DNA from 4 places in the Pseudomonas sp. ADAK2 TE3594 genome. Region 1 is predicted to be linked to each of the others. Evidence: predicted binding sites of a transcription regulator. Region 1 holds the regulator's gene; each other region holds the start of a gene.
The links. The regulator FliA, encoded in region 1, starts transcription of late flagellar genes. The targets are predictions, from matches to a motif close to CTAAAGTTTNNNNNNNNNNNGCCGNTAA.

Region 2: the regulator FliA is predicted to act here: its motif matches at 2,483-2,510, upstream of AB7M22_RS22560 (methyl-accepting chemotaxis protein).
Region 3: the regulator FliA is predicted to act here: its motif matches at 1,485-1,512, upstream of AB7M22_RS03395 (methyl-accepting chemotaxis protein).
Region 4: the regulator FliA is predicted to act here: its motif matches at 2,394-2,421, upstream of motA (flagellar motor stator protein MotA).

The regions. Positions count from the first base shown of each region.
Region 1 covers NZ_JBRJGV010000001.1:998,974-1,003,702, forward strand. Annotated here, with positions in the region: gene flhF (flagellar biosynthesis protein FlhF) at 1-1,076, shown strand, start outside; gene fleN (flagellar synthesis regulator FleN) at 1,195-2,025, shown strand; gene fliA (RNA polymerase sigma factor FliA) at 2,022-2,762, shown strand; gene AB7M22_RS04470 (chemotaxis response regulator CheY) at 2,930-3,301, shown strand; gene AB7M22_RS04475 (protein phosphatase CheZ) at 3,324-4,112, shown strand; gene AB7M22_RS04480 (chemotaxis protein CheA) at 4,166-4,729, shown strand, end outside.
Region 2 covers NZ_JBRJGV010000001.1:5,043,046-5,047,774, reverse strand. Annotated here, with positions in the region: gene clpB (ATP-dependent chaperone ClpB) at 1-1,696, shown strand, start outside; tRNA gene AB7M22_RS22580 (tRNA-Asn) at 1,996-2,071, shown strand; tRNA gene AB7M22_RS22575 (tRNA-Pro) at 2,081-2,157, shown strand; tRNA gene AB7M22_RS22570 (tRNA-Lys) at 2,163-2,238, shown strand; tRNA gene AB7M22_RS22565 (tRNA-Pro) at 2,334-2,410, shown strand; gene AB7M22_RS22560 (methyl-accepting chemotaxis protein) at 2,578-4,203, shown strand; gene AB7M22_RS22555 (HvfA family oxazolone/thioamide-modified RiPP metallophore) at 4,264-4,665, opposite strand.
Region 3 covers NZ_JBRJGV010000001.1:751,802-756,530, forward strand. Annotated here, with positions in the region: gene AB7M22_RS03385 (inorganic phosphate transporter) at 1-89, opposite strand, end outside; gene AB7M22_RS03390 (transporter) at 327-1,349, opposite strand; gene AB7M22_RS03395 (methyl-accepting chemotaxis protein) at 1,624-3,249, shown strand; gene AB7M22_RS03400 (hypothetical protein) at 3,361-3,792, shown strand; gene AB7M22_RS03405 (GAF domain-containing sensor histidine kinase) at 3,789-4,729, opposite strand, start outside.
Region 4 covers NZ_JBRJGV010000001.1:6,595,456-6,600,184, forward strand. Annotated here, with positions in the region: gene AB7M22_RS29630 (rhodanese-like domain-containing protein) at 1-684, opposite strand, end outside; gene AB7M22_RS29635 (HDOD domain-containing protein) at 792-2,324, opposite strand; gene motA (flagellar motor stator protein MotA) at 2,490-3,341, shown strand; gene motB (flagellar motor protein MotB) at 3,345-4,373, shown strand.

The sequences.
Region 1 (4,729 bases):
GCGAGAGCGATAAGAGCACCAATCGTCAGTTGTTCGCCGGCCTGCCGTTGACCGCCGCCGAGCCGCTGATCGAGCCGACGCTGGCCGAGCCTCGGCGCCCGGCACCTGCGCCTGCCGCGGCGACCGGCGTCGACCCGCGTGCGTTCGACTCGATGCGTTTCGAGCTCAACAGCCTGCGTGAACTGATGGAAGTGCAACTTGGCTCGCTGGCCTGGAATCAGCTGCAAGGCAGTCGTCCGGCCCAGGCCAACCTCTGGCGTCGCTTGCAACGCATCGGCCTGTCCGGCCCGTTGTCGCGCGATCTGCTGGCGCTGATTACCGACATCGAAGAACCCCGTCAGGCCTGGCGCATGTTGCTCGCGCATCTGGCGCGGATGATCACCACCCCGGAAGTCGAGCCACTGGAAGAGGGCGGCGTGATTGCCATGGTCGGCCCGGCTGGCATGGGCAAGACCACCACGCTGGCCAAGCTGGCGGCTCGTTACGTGCTCAAGTACGGCGCGCAGAACATCGCGCTGGTGAGCATGGACAGCTATCGCATCGGCGCTCAGGAGCAGCTCAAGACCCTCGGCCGGATCCTCAACGTGTCGGTCACCCACGTCGATCCGGGCCAATCCTTGGTGCAGGCACTGGAGCCTTTGCTGCGCAAACGCGTGGTGCTGATCGATACCGCCGGCTTGCAGGCCAGCGATCCGGCACTGCGTATGCAGCTCGAAAGCCTGGCCGGACGCGGCATCAAATCAAAAAATTATCTGGTCTTGGCAACCACCAGCCAGAAACAGGTTCTAACTGCCGCTTATCACAGTTACAAACGTTGCGGCCTTGCCGGCTGCATCCTGACTAAACTGGATGAAACGGCAAGCTTGGGCGAGGTGTTGAGCCTGGCCATTAGTCATGAATTGCCGGTGGCTTACCTGACCGATGGCCCGCGGATTCCGGATGATTTGCATCTGCCGCGTCGTCATCAGTTGGTCAGCCGTGCCGTTAGCGTGCAAATGCAGGAAGAACCCAGCGAAGAAGCCATGGCTGATATGTTCGCTGACCTTTACCACAGTCCGACCAAGCGGGTTGGCTGAGGTATTTAATGAACGGTTTTTGTACCTACATCGATGGTCTGCCATGCATTGTTCAGTTGGTGAACGCGCAGCCAGTAATGTGGCCTCCGTCTAAGTAAGACAAGGTAAAGAAAATAACATGGGCAGCATGCATCCCGTACAGGTGATCGCGGTGACCGGCGGCAAAGGTGGCGTCGGGAAGACTAACGTGTCAGTGAACTTGTCCCTGGCTCTAGCTGAGCTCGGCCGGCGCGTCATGCTGCTGGATGCCGATCTGGGGCTGGCGAACGTTGACGTCCTGCTGGGGCTGACACCCAAACGTACCCTGGCCGACGTGATCGAAGGCCGCTGTGAGCTGCGCGATGTGCTGTTGCAAGGGCCCGGCGGTATTCGCATCGTCCCGGCCGCATCCGGCACCCAGAGCATGGTTCATCTGAGCCCGGCCCAGCATGCCGGCCTGATCCAGGCCTTCAGCGATATCGGCGACAACCTCGACGTATTGGTGATCGACACCGCTGCGGGCATTGGTGACTCGGTGGTCAGTTTCGTCCGCGCAGCGCAAGAAGTCTTGCTGGTGGTGTGCGACGAGCCGACCTCGATCACCGACGCCTACGCGCTGATCAAACTGCTGAACCGCGACTACGGCATGAACCGTTTCCGTGTCTTGGCCAACATGGCGCAGAGCCCGCAGGAAGGCCGCAACCTGTTCGCCAAGTTGACCAAGGTCACGGATCGTTTCCTCGACGTCGCCTTGCAATATGTCGGTGCGGTGCCTTACGACGAAAGCGTGCGCAAGGCCGTGCAGAAGCAGCGTGCCGTCTACGAAGCCTTTCCGCGTTCCAAGTGCGCCCTGGCGTTCAAGGCCATTGCGCAGAAGGTCGATACCTGGCCACTGCCGGCCAACCCACGCGGGCACCTGGAGTTTTTCGTCGAGCGCCTCGTGCAACAAGCGGCAGGACCCGTCCTATGACAGCCAGTGGCTACAACCTCTACAAGAAGTCGGCACGTGACGCGCAGTACGAGCTGATCGAGCGTTACGCGCCACTGGTCAAACGCATTGCCTACCACTTGCTGGCGCGTTTGCCGGCCAGTGTCCAGGTCGAAGACCTGATCCAGGCCGGGATGATCGGCCTGCTTGAAGTATCAACCAAATATGACGCCAGCAAAGGCGCGAGTTTCGAGACGTACGCGGGCATACGAATCCGCGGCGCGATGCTCGATGAAGTGCGCAAGGGGGACTGGGCACCACGTTCGGTTCACCGCAATACCCGCATGGTCAGCGACGCGATTCGCTCGATTGAAGCTAAAACCGGCCGTGACGCTAAAGATCATGAGGTTGCGGCCGAACTCCAATTGAGTCTCGACGATTATTACGGGATTTTGAACGACACCCTCGGCAGCCGGTTATTCAGTTTCGACGATCTGTTACAGGACGGCGAACACGAAGGGCTGCATGAGGATGGCGCCAGTGCTCATCTCGAGCCGTCACGCGATCTGGAAGATGAACGCTTCCAGGCGGCGCTGGCGGACGCGATTGCCAATTTGCCGGAGCGTGAGCGACTGGTGTTGGCGCTGTACTACGACGAAGAGTTGAATCTCAAGGAAATCGGTGAGGTCCTGGGGGTCAGCGAATCGCGGGTCAGCCAGTTACACAGCCAGTGCGCGGCCCGTTTGCGGGGGCGTTTGGGGGAGTGGCGAGCGCGCTGAAGGCAGTGTGGGGACACTGCGAATGGAGCTGGTGTGGTGTTGAACTGCGCCGGTCTCGATCTGTTGTGCTCCAGACAGTCATTGAGTGCTTTGCCGGATTGATTGAAATGGCGCGTCCAGGTGCTGGGCGCGTTTAAGACTGCTTGGAGGTCGAATTGGACAAGAACATGAAAATCCTCATCGTTGATGACTTCTCAACGATGCGGCGGATCATAAAAAACCTGTTGCGTGACCTTGGGTTCACCAACACGGTCGAGGCTGACGATGGCACCACTGCCATTCCGGTTCTCAACAGTGGGAGCATCGACTTTCTGGTAACGGACTGGAACATGCCTGGCATGACCGGTATCGATCTGCTGCGTCACGTGCGCGCCGATGAAAAGCTCAAGCACCTGCCGGTGCTGATGGTGACCGCTGAAGCCAAGCGCGAGCAAATCATCGAAGCGGCCCAGGCCGGTGTAAATGGCTATGTGGTCAAACCCTTCACGGCCCAGGCGTTGAAAGAAAAAATCGAGAAGATTTTCGAACGCATCGGTTGATGGACTGCGCCACGGGGGAGCTATGGAGCATAAAGAATCTTCAATGGGCGATTTTGAATCGACCCTGAAAAAACACGCGGTCGAACTGGTCGAGAGCCTTGAAAAAGGCAGGTTTGGCGATGCGGTGCAATTGATCCATGAGCTCAATCAGACCCGTGACCGCGGCCTGTATCAGGAGGTAGGCAAGCTCACCCGCGAGCTGCATAGCGCGATCGTCAATTTCCAGATTGACCCGCACATGCCGCAAGCCGAGGAAGTGTCTCAGATCACGGATGCCACCGAGCGCTTGGGGTATGTGGTCAAGCTGACCGAGGCCGCGGCGAACCGCACCATGGACCTGGTGGAAAACGCCACGCCGCTGATCAACAGCCTGAGCGACGAAGCTCAGGCGCTGAGCACGGATTGGGGACGGTTCATGCGTCGCGAAGTCGGGGCTGAAGAGTTCCGCGAACTGGCCCGGCGCGTCGACGGTTTCCTGACACGCAGCAGCGAAGATAACCGCGTCGTGTCGAGCAACCTCAACGACATTCTCCTGGCCCAGGATTACCAGGACCTCACCGGTCAGGTGATCAAGCGCGTGACCCAGTTGGTCACCGAAGTTGAAAGCAATCTGCTCAAGCTCGTGCTCATGGCCAGTCAGGTCGACCGCTTTGCGGGTATCGAACATGACCGTGATGCGATGCTGGCTGAAAAAGATCCGCAAAAACATCTCTCTCAGGGTGAAGGTCCGCAGATTCATGCCGATAAAAGAGAAGACGTTGTGTCCGGTCAGGACGATGTGGACGATTTGTTATCCAGCCTAGGATTTTAGAGTTTTAGCATTTTAGGTTTTTTAGGTTTTTAGACCTCAGGAGCACCCCCTTAATGAGCTTCGGCGCCGATGAAGAGATCCTTCAGGATTTCCTGGTTGAGGCCGGCGAGATTCTAGAGCAACTGTCCGAACAGCTGGTCGAGCTTGAAAGCCGACCGGATGATGCGGATTTGCTCAATGCAATTTTTCGCGGTTTTCACACTGTAAAAGGGGGCGCCGGCTTCCTCCAGCTCAACGAACTGGTGGAGTGCTGTCACATCGCCGAGAACGTGTTCGACATCCTGCGCAAGGGTGAACGACGCGTCGACTCGGAGCTGATGGACGTGGTTCTCGAAGCACTGGACGCGGTGAACAGCATGTTCAGCGAAGTCCGCGAACGCAGCCCGATCACGGCTGCCACTCCAGAATTGCTTGCAGCGTTGGCCCGTCTGGCCGAGCCGCAAACCGCCGATGAGTCGGCACCGGTCGCCGAGGTGGTGGAAGAACCTGCCGCTGAAGAATCGGGCGACATCACGGATAACGAATTTGAACAACTGCTGGACTCGCTGAACGCCGTCAAGGCTCAAGCCGAGGCTCCAGCGGCTGCGCCAGTGCCGACCAGCGATGCCTCGGCCAGC
Region 2 (4,729 bases), 4.0 Mb from region 1:
AGGCTCGATGGATGCCGGTAACATGCTCAAGCCTGCATTGGCTCGTGGTGAATTGCACTGCGTCGGCGCGACCACGCTCAACGAGTACCGCCAATATATAGAGAAGGACGCGGCCCTCGAGCGGCGCTTCCAGAAAGTCTTGGTGGATGAGCCGAGCGAAGAAGACACCATTGCCATCCTGCGTGGCCTGAAAGAGCGTTACGAGGTTCACCACAAGGTGGCGATCACTGACGGCGCGATCATCGCCGCGGCCAAGCTCAGTCATCGCTACATCACTGATCGTCAGCTGCCGGACAAAGCCATCGACCTGATCGACGAAGCCGCCAGCCGCATCCGCATGGAGATCGACTCCAAGCCGGAAGTGCTGGACCGCCTGGAGCGTCGCCTGATTCAGCTGAAGGTGGAATCCCAGGCGCTGAAGAAAGAAAGCGATGACGCGGCGAAGAAGCGTCTGGAAAAGCTGCAGGAAGAAATCGTTCGTCACGAGCGTGAGTACTCGGACCTCGAAGAAATCTGGAACTCGGAAAAAGCCGAAGTCCAGGGTTCGGCACAGATCCAGCAGAAAATCGAACAGTCCCGTCAGGAACTGGAAGCCGCGCGCCGTAAGGGCGACCTGAATCGCATGGCCGAGTTGCAATACGGGGTGATCCCGGACTTGGAGCGCAGCCTGCAAATGGTCGATCAGCACGGCAAAAGCGAAAACCAGTTGCTGCGCAGCAAGGTGACCGAAGAAGAGATCGCCGAAGTTGTGTCGAAGTGGACCGGCATCCCCGTGGCGAAAATGCTCGAGGGCGAGCGCGAAAAACTGATGAAGATGGAAAGCCTGTTGCACCAGCGTGTGATCGGTCAGGACGAAGCGGTGATCGCTGTCTCCAACGCGGTGCGGCGTTCCCGCGCCGGGTTGTCCGACCCGAATCGCCCGAGCGGTTCGTTCATGTTCCTCGGCCCGACCGGCGTCGGCAAAACCGAGCTGTGCAAGGCGCTGGCCGAGTTCCTGTTCGATACCGAAGAGGCGATGGTGCGGATCGACATGTCCGAGTTCATGGAGAAACATTCCGTGGCTCGACTGATCGGTGCGCCACCGGGCTACGTGGGCTATGAAGAGGGCGGTTACCTGACCGAGGCGGTGCGTCGCAAGCCTTATTCGGTGATCCTCCTGGACGAGGTCGAGAAGGCCCACCCGGACGTGTTCAACATTTTGCTGCAAGTGCTTGAAGATGGCCGTTTGACCGATAGCCATGGCCGCACGGTGGATTTCAAGAATACTGTGATCGTCATGACCTCCAACCTTGGCTCAGTGCAGATCCAGGAGCTGGTAGGGGATCGCGAAGCGCAGCGCGCGGCAGTGATGGATGCGATTTCCACGCACTTCCGGCCGGAGTTCATCAACCGGGTCGACGAAGTGGTGATTTTCGAGCCGTTGGCTCGGGATCAGATCGCCGGTATTACCGAGATCCAGTTGGGTCGCCTGCGTAGCCGCCTGACCGAGCGCGAGCTGAAGCTTGAGCTGAGTCCGGAAGCGATGGATAAGCTGATCGCTGTCGGTTACGACCCGGTGTACGGCGCACGACCGCTCAAACGGGCGATCCAGCGCTGGATCGAGAACCCGCTGGCACAGCTGATTCTGTCGGGTCGATTCATGCCCGGCGATACCGCCAAAGGTGTCGTGGAGAACGACGAAATCGTTTTCGTCTGACGCTCGGCGGCAGTGCAGTAAAAGGAGGCCTCGCATTGCGAGGCCTTTTTTTCGCCAGGCTGTTGAACTCAAAGGAAAAGGCTTGTAAAGTGCGCCCCGCAGTAAGTCACCCCGAGGGGTTTCTGCTCCCCAAGCAGGAATCTGAAATAAGTTGCAAATCATTAACTTGAAAGCAATTTAGGGGGTTGACAGAGGTGCTTAAGATTGTAGAATAGCGCGCCTCAGACACACGAACGCAGCGATGCGAACGGGTCGAAGAGGTGAAGCAAGCTTCACAGTTGTAAATTGAAATATGTAGTTCCGTGATAGCTCAGTCGGTAGAGCAAATGACTGTTAATCATTGGGTCCCAGGTTCGAGTCCTGGTCACGGAGCCAATTTCAAACCGGGGTATAGCGCAGTCCGGTAGCGCGCCTGCTTTGGGAGCAGGATGTCAGGAGTTCGAATCCCCTTACCCCGACCATTTTTGGGTCGTTAGCTCAGTTGGTAGAGCAGTTGGCTTTTAACCAATTGGTCGTAGGTTCGAATCCCACACGACCCACCATTTTTGAAACCAGTTAACGCTGGGATCAGATCTTAAGATCAGACGCCAAAAGCTCTGTTCGCAGAAGGCGCCTTTCAAAGGTGCCTTTTTTTTACCGGGGTATAGCGCAGTCCGGTAGCGCGCCTGCTTTGGGAGCAGGATGTCAGGAGTTCGAATCCCCTTACCCCGACCATATTAAAAATCCTCGTATCGAAAGATACGGGGATTTTTTTTGTCTTCGATTTTTTGTCTTCGAGAAATAACACTTCAGTCATCGTACAACTTGCCGATAACGAGGCGACGGGGTACTGCCGAAACAACGCCCCTTATCCAAGCCACTACAAGAAAAGGGCGTTCGTTATGGTGCTTCGACAGTTGAATATCGCTCCTCGGGCAGCCTTGGGGTTTGCCCTGATCGCCGTATTGGTCGCTTTGCTCGGGATTTTTGCCCTGGGGCAGATGTCGAGTATTCGCGACAGCGAGGTGGCGGTGGAGAAACAATGGTTGCCGAGCATTCGCGGCGGTGACGAGATCCGCGAAATCATGCTGCGCATCCGTACCATTTCCCTGCGCATGGCCCTGGATCAGGATCCGAAAAACATCCCTGTCTACCGCGGCCAGATGGACACTCGCGACAAAGAGTTGAGCGAGAAGATTGCGGCGTATGACAGGCTGGTCAACACAGTCGAAGGCAAAGCCTTGTATGACCAGTTCAAAACCACCTTCGCGGCTTATCGTTCCGGTATTGCTCAATCGTTCTCCCTGGCCGAACAGGGACGCCGCGACGAATTGACCAAACTGCTGCTGATCGACATGAAAACCGTGGTCGATGGCTCGGGTAAACAGCTAAATGACCTGGCGGATCTGTTCGCCAAACAAGTCGCCGCCGAGAGCGAGAAATCTGCAGAGCATTACGAAACATCGAGGATGATCGTCAGCCTGTTTATCGCCTTGGCGGGATTGGCCACCGTCGGTCTGGCCATGCTGCTGACCCGCAGCATCGTCAAACCTTTGAGCGACGCGTTGCATACCGCAGAAAACGTGGCGCGAGGCGATCTGACTCGCCCCATCGAAACCCATGGCAACGATGAAGTGAGCCGCTTGCTCAAGGCGTTGGCGACCATGCAACACAACCTGCGTGAAACCTTGCAGGGCATCAGCGGTTCGGCGGCGCAACTGGCGACGGCGGCCGATGAATTGAACGCGGTCACCCTCGACAGCACGCAGAACCTGCAACAGCAGAACAACGAGATTGAGCAAGCCGCGACGGCCGTTACCGAAATGACCACTGCGGTGGAGGAGGTCGCGCGCAACGCGGTGTCTACTTCCGACGCCACACGCCAATCCAGTGAATCGGCGCACGTTGGTCAAGCGCGGGTCAGCGAAACCGTCAGTGCCATCAGCGCTCTCGCCAGCGATGTGCAAACGACGGGCGGGTTGGTGCAATCGCTGGCCAACCAGTCGCAGGACATTGGCAAGGTGCTGGATGTGATTCGGGCCATTGCTGAACAGACCAACTTGCTGGCCCTCAACGCTGCCATCGAAGCGGCGCGCGCTGGTGAAAGCGGTCGAGGTTTCGCTGTAGTCGCCGACGAAGTGCGGGCTCTGGCTTACCGCACGCAGCAATCGACCCAGGAAATCGAGCAAATGGTTCAGGGCATGCGCACCGGTTCAACACAGGCGCTGGACTCCATGCACGCCAGTTCCTCGCGCGCGGCCAGTACATTGGCCTTGGCGGAGCGAGCGGGCGAGGCGTTGCAGACCATTACTGAGTCGGTCCACCAGATTCACGAGCGCAATCTGGTGATTGCCAGCGCCGCCGAAGAGCAGGCACAAGTGGCGCGTGAGGTCGATCGCAATCTGGTGAACATTCGCGATTTGTCGGTGCGCTCCGCCGCCGGCGCCGATCAGACCAGCGCCTCAAGTCATGAGCTTTCACAGCTGGCCAATTCATTGCGAACCATGGTGCAGCGCTTCCAGGTGTAAATCCGCCAGACGAAAAAACCGCGCTTCCCGAAGGTAAAGCGCGGTTTGGTTCTCGCAAGCTTAGGCGCCGTCTTGGTCTTTCAAGTGCTCAAACAGGCCTTTTGGCATTTTCTTGCCATTGGCTTCGAAGTTGGCTTTTACGTTGTCGTAAGCCTCTTGCTCGTCGATGAAGCCGTCATGGTTGGTGTCGATCTTGTCAAAATTGGACTTCGGCGCGACTTTCAGGAATTCGGCACGGGATACTTTGCCGTCGCTATCCGAATCGGTTTTCGCCATCGAGGCATCGCCGCACTTGCCTTCGCCACATTTGCCTTCGGGCGTTTTCACGACCTGTTCCGCCGAGGCCAGCAGGTAGCCTTGAGTCAGCGGCTGCGAAGCGAAGACAGAACCGGACAACATCATGCCTCCGGCCAGGACGGCGCCGAGCAGGCCAACGGTGTTTTTGTTGAGAGTACGGGACATTACAAATCTCCTGGGTTGCACGACACAACCGCTCGATAAAGGACGCCACGTGAGTGTGGCGATG
Region 3 (4,729 bases), 250 kb from region 1:
ATAGTGAGCAGGCCGGGTTTTTTATCGAGCTGCGGCTTGGCGCTGCTGGCGGGAGCCTGGGCAGCGCTGGTGAAGGAAGGCGTAGCCATGCCGGATAATCCTGAGCAGAGAAGGAGTATCGGTCATGATCGTTGCTAAATATTACAGAGAGGCTGCGCTGGGTCAGTGTTTGGTTTTTTTTGCGATGCCGACGATCACACAATCCCCATAGGAGCGAGGCTTGCCCGCGAAGGCGTCTTCACATTCAACGATGATTTTGACTGTTAGATCGCCTTCGCGGGCAAGCCTCGCTCCTACAGGGACGGGGATGGTGGGGATGGTCGTGATCAATAATCCTGCCGCTTGCGAAACGCCCAGCGCCCGGCAATCAGGGTAAACGTCGCGACCAGCGCCACCAGGATCCAGAACCCCTCCGGATCACCGGAAAGCGGCACGCCGCCGACGTTCATGCCGAAGAAGCCGGCGATGATGTTGATTGGCAGCGCCAGCACCGTGACCACGGTCAGGGTGAACAGCGTGCGGTTGCTCTGTTCGTTGAGGTTGGCGGCGATTTCTTCCTGCAACAGCTTGATCCGTTCACCGAGGGCCGTGAGGTCGTTAATGATCAGCGCAAACTCCTCGGTGGACTTGCGCAGCTCCTTGACGTCCTCCTTCTGCAACCATTGCGGCGGGCGATTGAGCAAGCGCAGCAACGAGCCCGGCTCCAGCGCCAGCAAGCGTTGCAGGCGCACCAGCACGCGCCGATTGGCGCCCAGTTCGGCGCGGTTGGTCGACAGGCGCGAAGACAGCAACTCATCTTCGATCTGATCGACACTGAGGCTGGTCTTGCGCACGATCTGCGTCAGCACTTCACCCTGATCGCGCAACAAATGCACCAGCAACTCCAGCGGTGAGCGAAAGCATTCACCGGCCTTCACCGAAGAGCGCAGCTTGTCCACCGAGTGCAGCGGTTGCAACCGCGCACTGACGATCAGCCGACTGCGGGCACAGACCCACAGCGTCGAGACATCCGAGGAGACCATGCTGCTGAGGTTGAACACCACGTCGTTGACCACCGCCAGCAACGCCGAATCGACGTGTTCGATACGCGTCGAGCGGGAGCCTTCGTGCAGCGCTTCGAAAAACTCATCGGGCAATGCCAGATGGCTTTTCATCCAGCGCTCGCACGCGGCATGGGCCAGGTTCAGGTGCAGCCAGAGGAACTCATCACTGTCGTCCGGTTGTTGCAGGCAGTGCAGCGCCTTGGCCGAGTCGATCTCCCGGCCGCGCTCGCCGGGGCGAAAACTGAAACCGTAAAGCAGGCCGAACAGGTCGGAATCGCGATGGCGTTGGTCAATGCTGTGGTTCATGAGGTCTCGCTGTGAGGAGGCGCCTGTCGCAGGTTTCACAGGTTCACTTGAGCCCCATCATCGCAACGTATTTTGAAGGTTTTGTGACAGTTGAATGGCGCCGGAAATCCGTCTCCTACCGATGGTCGGAGAGCGCTCAAGAAAGGCTCTGGCACGCCGATGACGCTGATGTAGATCTTTCGATTCTGGTGGTGAACCAGCGTCGCTGACAGGGATGTCCAGACATCTGCATGCCACTTGGGCGTGCCTTATCCCTGTCATGAGATATCACTCGATGTTTTTGCAAAAATCCCTGAGAGCGCAAATCCTCGCCCTGTTGAGCGGCAGCCTGTTGGCGATGTTGCTGATCGCTTTGGCTTGCTTTCACTTCCTGTCCAATGGCGTTCAGAACTACGCGAACCTGATTGAAGGTCCGTTGCACACCTCGCAATTGATCGATGAGGCCAACCTGCAATTCAAGGTGCAGGTTCAGGAGTGGAAGAACGTTCTGCTGCGCGGCAAGGAACCTGCGAACCTGGACAAATACTGGAAGCAGTTCGAGGACGGTCAGCGCGACGTGCAGGGCATCCTCGGTGAACTGGCCGGGCAAAAGGGCATCGAGCCGCAACTCAAGACCCGCATCGAACGCCTGCGTGAAGAGCATCGTGCATTAGGCGCGGCCTATCAGAAGGGCCGTGATGCCTACGTGGCGGCCGGTGCCGACCCAGCGGCCGGCGACAATGCGGTCAAAGGCGTGGACCGTGCCGCCAGCGAACAGATGAATGAACTGGTCAGCGAACTGCGCAAGCAGAGCATCGAGCAATCGAAGCAGATCAGCGCCAGCGCCGATCAGACGGTGTTGCTGGGGCTCATGGTGATGCTGGTGTCGGGTCTGCTGATTGGCTTGTTGAGTCTGTGGCTGGTCAACCGCAACCTGGTGGAGCCGATCCGCAAGCTGATCGACTATGTGGCACAACTCAGCCAAGGGCGCTTCGCCGAGCGCGTGGCCAGCACCCGTCAGGATGAGTTGGGCAACCTGGCCAGGGCCGCCAACACCTTGCGCGATTTCCTCGCCGAAACCTTCAGTCGTTTGCAGCGCAGTGCGACGGACCTGGACAGCGCCAGCGGCGAGCTGAATTCGATTGCCGGCCTCATGGCCAGCGGCACCAACGAGCAGTTCACCCGCACCGATCAGGTGGCCACGGCGATGAACGAAATGTCCGCCACCGCGCAAGAAGTAGCGCGCCACGCAGCCGACGCGGCACGTGCGGCCGATGATGCCGACCAGTCCGCCCAGCAGGGCGAAAAAGTCATGCAGGGCACCATTCACACCATCACCCAAATGCGCGGCGAAATCGCCAACACCGCCACGGTCATCCGTCGCCTGGAAGCCGACAGCGGACGCATCGGTAAAGTGCTGGAAGTGATTCGCGGCATCGCCGAACAGACCAACCTGCTGGCGCTCAACGCCGCAATCGAAGCGGCCCGTGCCGGTGAAGCCGGGCGTGGTTTTGCGGTGGTCGCCGATGAGGTGCGCAGCCTGGCCCAGCGCACGGCGGCGTCGATCATCGAGATCAACCAGATCATTCAAACCGTGCAAACCGGTGCGGTGGACGCGGCCCAGGCTATCGAAAGCGGTCAGTCGCGCAGCGAAGAAAGCGTCGAGCAAGTGACCCAGGCCGGCGCCATGCTCGAGCGCATCACCCATGCCGTGGAAGCCATTCGCGACATGAACCGCCAGATCGCCACCGCCGCCGAAGAACAGACGTCAGTGGCCGAAGACATTTCGCGCAACCTCACCGAAATCACCAGCATCGCCAGTACCAACCTGGACAACGTGCAGCGCACCGAAGCGGCCAGCCACAATCTGCATGGCTTGTCGGGGCAGTTGAATGAAGTGACGGCGCGGTTGAGCGCCTAGTGAAATGGGCTGTGTATCGGTTCGGTTACCGAATCGGTACACAGTCACTCTCAAGTTCGTGCCGCGCCCGTCGATGACGGATTTACCCAAACTCCACATTGGATAAATCCCATGGTCAGCATCAGCTCCGTTTCGATCAATCAGACCCTGTCGACCTCTTCAAGCAAAGTCGCGATCAACGACAGCACCGAAGACACTTCAGTCGCAGCGACGGCTGAGGCGTCCAGCGATACCACCAAGGTTGCCGCTGGCGGTGCACCCGAGTCGAGCGACAGCAGTTCCAGCAGCGAATCCGATACGGTGAAACAACTGCGCAAGCAGCTCGCCGAGCTGCAAAAGCAATTGCAGGAACAACAGCAACAACTGCAAGCAGCCCAGGCCAAGCAAGACAGCGCCGAAGCCAAAGCAGCGAACGTTGCGGCGGCTCAGTCGCAGGTTGTGGCCACTTCAGCTTCGTTGCAGACGGTGACGGCGGCGTTGTTGCAGGCGTTGCAGGACGAGGGCGGCAGTACGTCGGGTTCGGTGGTCAGCACCACCGCTTAAGTCGGTGAGGGCAAGCTGAAGGTGAACGTCGTACCCTGTTGCTCGGTCGATAGCACCTGCAGTTTCCCGCCATGGGACTGCGCAATCTGACTGGCAATGTACAACCCCAACCCGAGGCCGACCTGCGGTGTTCCGCCGGCTGGTTTCGAGTAGGGCAGGAACAGATGCGGCAGCGCATCTTCGGCAATCAGCCCCTGGTTTTTTACGCTCAACACAAAGTGTCCTTCCTTGACCTGCGCACTGACCTCGACCGGGCCGTCGGGAGTTCCGTGGACAACGGCGTTCGCCACCAGATTGGATAGCAATTGCGCGACCCGTTCGCGATCGCAATGGATGTTGCTCAGGTCGCCAATCGACGACTGAATGATGCGTTTTGGGTGAATGCTCTGGATCTCGGAAATCACATGCCGCAATGCGTCCGCCAAGTCCGGGCACGGCTCAATGTTCACCGGGATGCCTCGGCCCAGTGAACCCCGCGCAAAGTCCAGCACATCGTCCACCAGTTTGGTCGCCCGTCGAGCGCTGGTGAGGATGTGCCGGGCCCGTTGCTCGTTCGCCGGATCGGAGACTTTGCGCAGGAGCATTTCGGCGCCGGCGCTGATGGAAAACAAGGGGTTGCGCAGGTCATGGCCGAGCACGGCGATGAATTGTTCACGCATTTCGGCGGTTTGGCGTTCCTTGATCAGCGCCGTTTCGGTCCGTTGCAGGTTTTCTTCGGCCTCGATCTGGAGCGCGAGCATCCGGGCGAACGACTCCATGGTGCTCTGGATCGTGCTGGACTTGAGCTGCGCCGGATTGGGATCAAGGGCACAAATGGTGCCGAAAAAGCGCCCGTCAGTGCGAAAAATCGGGACGGCAATGTAGCTTTCGAATTGATAGGTCTGAGGCGTGTGGTGATCGCGGTAGAGCGGATCTTCACTGGCCTTGTCGATCACTA
Region 4 (4,729 bases), 5.6 Mb from region 1:
GGTAATGACTTCTTTGTCTTTGGTGATACCGAGTTGTTCCAGGATTTTCGGCATGTCGGTGCGGATGCGCAGGTTGCGCGCCTGATCCATGCCGGCTGTCCACTCGAAATTGACCGCGCCGGGAATGTGCCCGCCCTTGGCCGCCAGCACTTTCTCGCCGGAATATTCCAGCGGCCCGCGCGCGTCCCAGATCGCCAGGTCAGCGGCGCCGAGGCGGCTTTGCAGGTATTCGCGGGTGGCGATGGGGTCATCGTGCAGGGTCAGGGCGACCGGGCCACCGACCGCCGGCGGGATCTGGATCGACATGGGCAAGCCTTCTGCCAGCCAGGCCGGCAGGCCGCCATCGATATAGTGATACTTGCTGTGGCCGATGACATCCAGCAGCCAGATAAAGCGCCCGGCCCAACCGCCGCCTTCGTCGTCATAGACGACGTAGACCGCATCGGGGTTGTGTCCCAGCTCGCCGAACAATGCTTCAAGCGCAGCTTGGGTCGGCAGCAGGCCTGGCGCAGGCGCCTGACCCAGTTGAGTACGTTTTGGATCGACAAAGCGTGCCCCGGGGATATGCCCTGCGGCATAGCGGGCGCTGCTGGTCAGGTCCACCAGAATCAGTTCGCGGGAGTCGAGACGCGGGAGCAGGTCGCTCGGCTCGATCACCAGCGCCAAGCCAGAGAAGTCAGACATGTGAGGTCTCCAGAGCACAAAGGGGAGGATTGTAGCGCAGCGTCATGAGGGCCTGTTATCAGTTATTTCGGCACGGGAAATAACTGATAACAGGCCCGGTGGTGGTCCTAGCGGTGGCTAAAGCTGTGCAGGGCTTTTTCGATGCACTGCGCGGTTTTGCCGAACGCTTGCACGGTGATTTCCGAGAACGGCCCGCCGCCCTGATCCGCCACCACGATCATGATCACCCGACCGTTGTTGGTCAGGGAGCGCAGCAGCAAGTGTTCACCGCTGAACTGTTTACGCAGGCTGGCCGGCAGCAGGGCCGAGAATTGTGCGTTGTTGGCCGGCGTCAGGCGCACCTGGGCCTGTTGCGCGAGCAGGCGTTGCAGTACGGTGCTTTGGCTGACCGGCAGGTTCAGGCCGGCCACTTCCTTGGGCAGCCCGGCGGTCTGGTGCGCGCGCAGATTAGCGTGCGTGCGGTCGGCCATCAGGATCATCACCCGCCGCATGCCACACGCCACCAGGGCGTCTCGGGCCGAGCTGGTCAAGTGCATGGCATTGGTAAAAGGGCTCGGCTCCACCAGCAATTCGGCGCATTGTTTACGCCACTTCGCCAGGTCTTCAGCGGTGGGTGCCGGGGCCGGCAGCAAACCGCCGTGAACACGGTTGATGCCCGACGGCCAGATCAGCGCTTCGGCCGGGTGCCAGAGGTCCGGCATGGCGTGTTGGCGCGCACTGTTAGCGGCCTGTTGGTGCAATTGTTGTTGCACTTCATCCATCGGCATTTGCAGGTAAAGGCTGGCCAGGTACTGCCAGCGTTCACAGTGAGGACTGTCCCAGCCCTGTTGTGCCGACAACGCCAGACCATTGGCCAGCAGCACGGTATTGGCGGGCTGATTGAGCCAACGCCGTAGCGTCGGGTCGTCATCGAGACGATTCTGTTGGCGTAGCGGGTGATCGTTGTCACGCGCGATGCGCAGGACTTTCACCAGTTCGCGTTGTTCGTTGAGCAGTAGCCGATAACCCTGCTGCACCCAGATCGGCAAACGCCAGACATCCACCAGCGCCAGACAGATTTCCAGCAGGCGCACGCCGAACAATTGCTTTTCGACTTTGCGTGCCGACTCGCCTTTATGGATGATCCGCAGCTCCCATTCTTCAAGCAACTGCGGATGGGTCAACGCCATGGGCCACAGTGGCGAAAGAAACAGCAGGCTGCCCCAGTGGATGTCCTGCCACAACCGCGCCAGGCGACCGGCAAAAAAACCATTGGCCTGTTGGGTGGCGTGCTGGCTGATCAACTGAAGCTGGCGCAAGGCGACAGGGAGCTGCGATTGGGGTTCGGCGGGCAGGCGCTCGAGCAATTCTTCGGTGCGTTTCAAACCGAGCCGATTGATCGCCACTTCAAGATTTTCAGCAGGCTCGGTCATGCTGCCATGGGTATGGCGATTAGCTTCGCGAATCACGCTCAAGGCCAGGGCCGGGCTGTCCTGCATCAGTTCGGCGATGTCTCGCAGCGAGCTGCGGTTGTCGCGGATGGCTTTGCAGACTTGGTCGTGACTGGCTTGCGGAACCGGCAGGCGTACGCCATCGAGAAGCTTGACCCAGCCTTCGAGCGTGGTTGGTTTTGGTGTTGGGACGTTCGTTTCGTTAGCCATGGTTGCACGCGATCATTGTCTGCATTACCTATCCCTGCGCGGGCTAATTTAGCTTTTCGATTGAACTGGCTATAGTCTGGCGCAGTTTTGCCGATAAGGAGAAGAAGAGATTTTTTAACTTCCGAATATGACCTTGAACCCGACTCAGTAAGTGCTCTCCTACCTATGGCTAAAATTCTCGGCATCATCGTCGTATTCGCGAGCGTACTCGGCGGATACGTGCTCTCCCACGGCAAGATTGCCGCCCTTATTCAGCCTTTCGAGGTGATGATTATCGGTGGTGCGGCCCTCGGTGCATTCCTGCAGGCCAACCCAGGTCATATGGTCAAGCACGTTCTCAAGAAAGCCTTGGGAATGTTCAGCTCGCGTTTCAATCACACTTTCTATCTGGAAGTGCTGGGTCTGATTTACGAGATCCTCAACAAGAGCCGCCGCGAAGGCATGATGGCGATCGAAGGCGACATCGAAGATGCCGCCGCGAGCCCGATCTTCGCCAAGTACCCGGCAGTCCTGAAAGATGACCGCATGACCGCGTACATCTGCGATTACCTGCGCATCATGTCCTCCGGCAACATGGCTCCCCATGAGCTTGAAGGCCTGTTCGACATGGAGCTGACCAGCCTTAAGGAAGACCTGGATCACCCTTCCCACGCGGTGAATGGCATCGCCGACGCCATGCCCGGTTTCGGTATTGTCGCGGCAGTATTGGGTATCGTGGTGACCATGGCCTCCCTGGGTGAAAGCGACCAGAAAATGATCGGTGTGCACGTAGGTGCGGCACTGGTGGGGACCTTCTTCGGTATTCTCGCGGCCTACGGTTTCTTTGGTCCGCTGGCCCATGCCCTGGCCCACGATGCCAAGGAAGAACTGAACGTCTACGAAGCCATCAAGGCCTCGCTGGTGGCTTCGGCTTCTGGCATGCCGCCATCGCTGGCAGTGGAATTCGGTCGCAAGGTTCTGTACCCGGCGCACCGTCCTAGCTTCGCTGAGCTGGAACAAGCGGTTCGCGGTCGCTAAGTCATGGAAAATAACCAGCCGATAATCATCAAGCGCGTCAAAAAGTACGCGGGCGGGCATCACGGGGGCTCCTGGAAAATCGCCTTCGCGGACTTCGCGACGGCGATGATGGCGTTCTTCCTGGTGTTGTGGCTGTTGTCCACGGCAACACCGGAGCAGAAGATTGCCATCGCCGGTTACTTCAAGGACCCGGTCGGTTTTTCCGAAAGCGGTACGCCGTACATCATCGATCTGGGCGGCTCGCCGACCCTGGCACCGGAGAGAACCCTCAACCCTGAGGTGAAGTCCCAGCCTCAGCCGGACAAGGTGACTGTCGACTCCGAGCAGGTCGAAGGCATGGCCGAGCTGGTCGAGAAGGAGCGTCTGGAACTGCTGCTGCAAGAGTTGCAGAACAAGGTCGAAGAAAACCCGCAGTTGCAGAAGTTCAAGGACCAGATCCTCTTCGAGATTACCCAGGACGGTTTGCGCATCCAGATTGTGGACGCCGAAAACCGCCCGATGTTCGACTCCGGCAGTGCGCGTCTGAAGCCGTATTTCGAAGACATCCTGCTGGCCATGGCCGACACCATCAAAGCGGTGCCGAACAAGATCAGTATCAGCGGCCACACCGATGCCAAGCCGTACTCGGGCACCGGCGACTTCGGCAACTGGGAACTCTCGGCCAACCGCGCCAACGCGGCTCGTCGTGCATTGATCGCTGGCAGCTATCCGGACTCTCAAGTAGCGCGAGTCGTGGGTTATGCCTCGTCGGCGCTGTTCGACCGGGAGAACCCGTTCAACCCGGTCAACCGCCGCATCGACATCATCGTGCTGACCAAGAAAGCCCAGCGGGCCATCGAAGGTTCGCAAGGTGCCGAACCTGCGCCAGTGCCGACGCAAGGGCAGGGCGGCCCGGGCGAAGTGCCCACGCCGCCAGCCGATCCGAATGCCTTGCCGGCGGATAAGGAACCGCTGCCGGCGCATGAGCTTCGCGAGCGTTTGAATCTGTTCGACAACCCGGCGCCGAAACCGGGTGAGTCGCCCAAGCAGTGACCCACGAAAAAGCCGCGAATGATCGCGGCTTTTTTGTCTCTATTCACCGGGCACGGGACTGACGCTGCCAGCAGCAAAAATAAAGAACATGGCTTGCTTCCGAGATTGGCGTAGGACCGTTCTGAGGCGTATTGGCCGGGTTTTACTTCCCTAGGTTGCTCGCCTATAGTTCGCCCGTCGCCGACGTTTCGGTGATCGACTTTAGCCGGTCGTAACAGATGATGCACAAGCGCCCGTATAATCGTGGCGCTTTTTGCTGCCTGGCATCTGCATGTCTATGGTGGCTGTGCGTGGGACACCTTCGGGTGTGCCGGGTTCATCTGTCCGGTCGGCTAACCCGCGTACAGCTACCACCC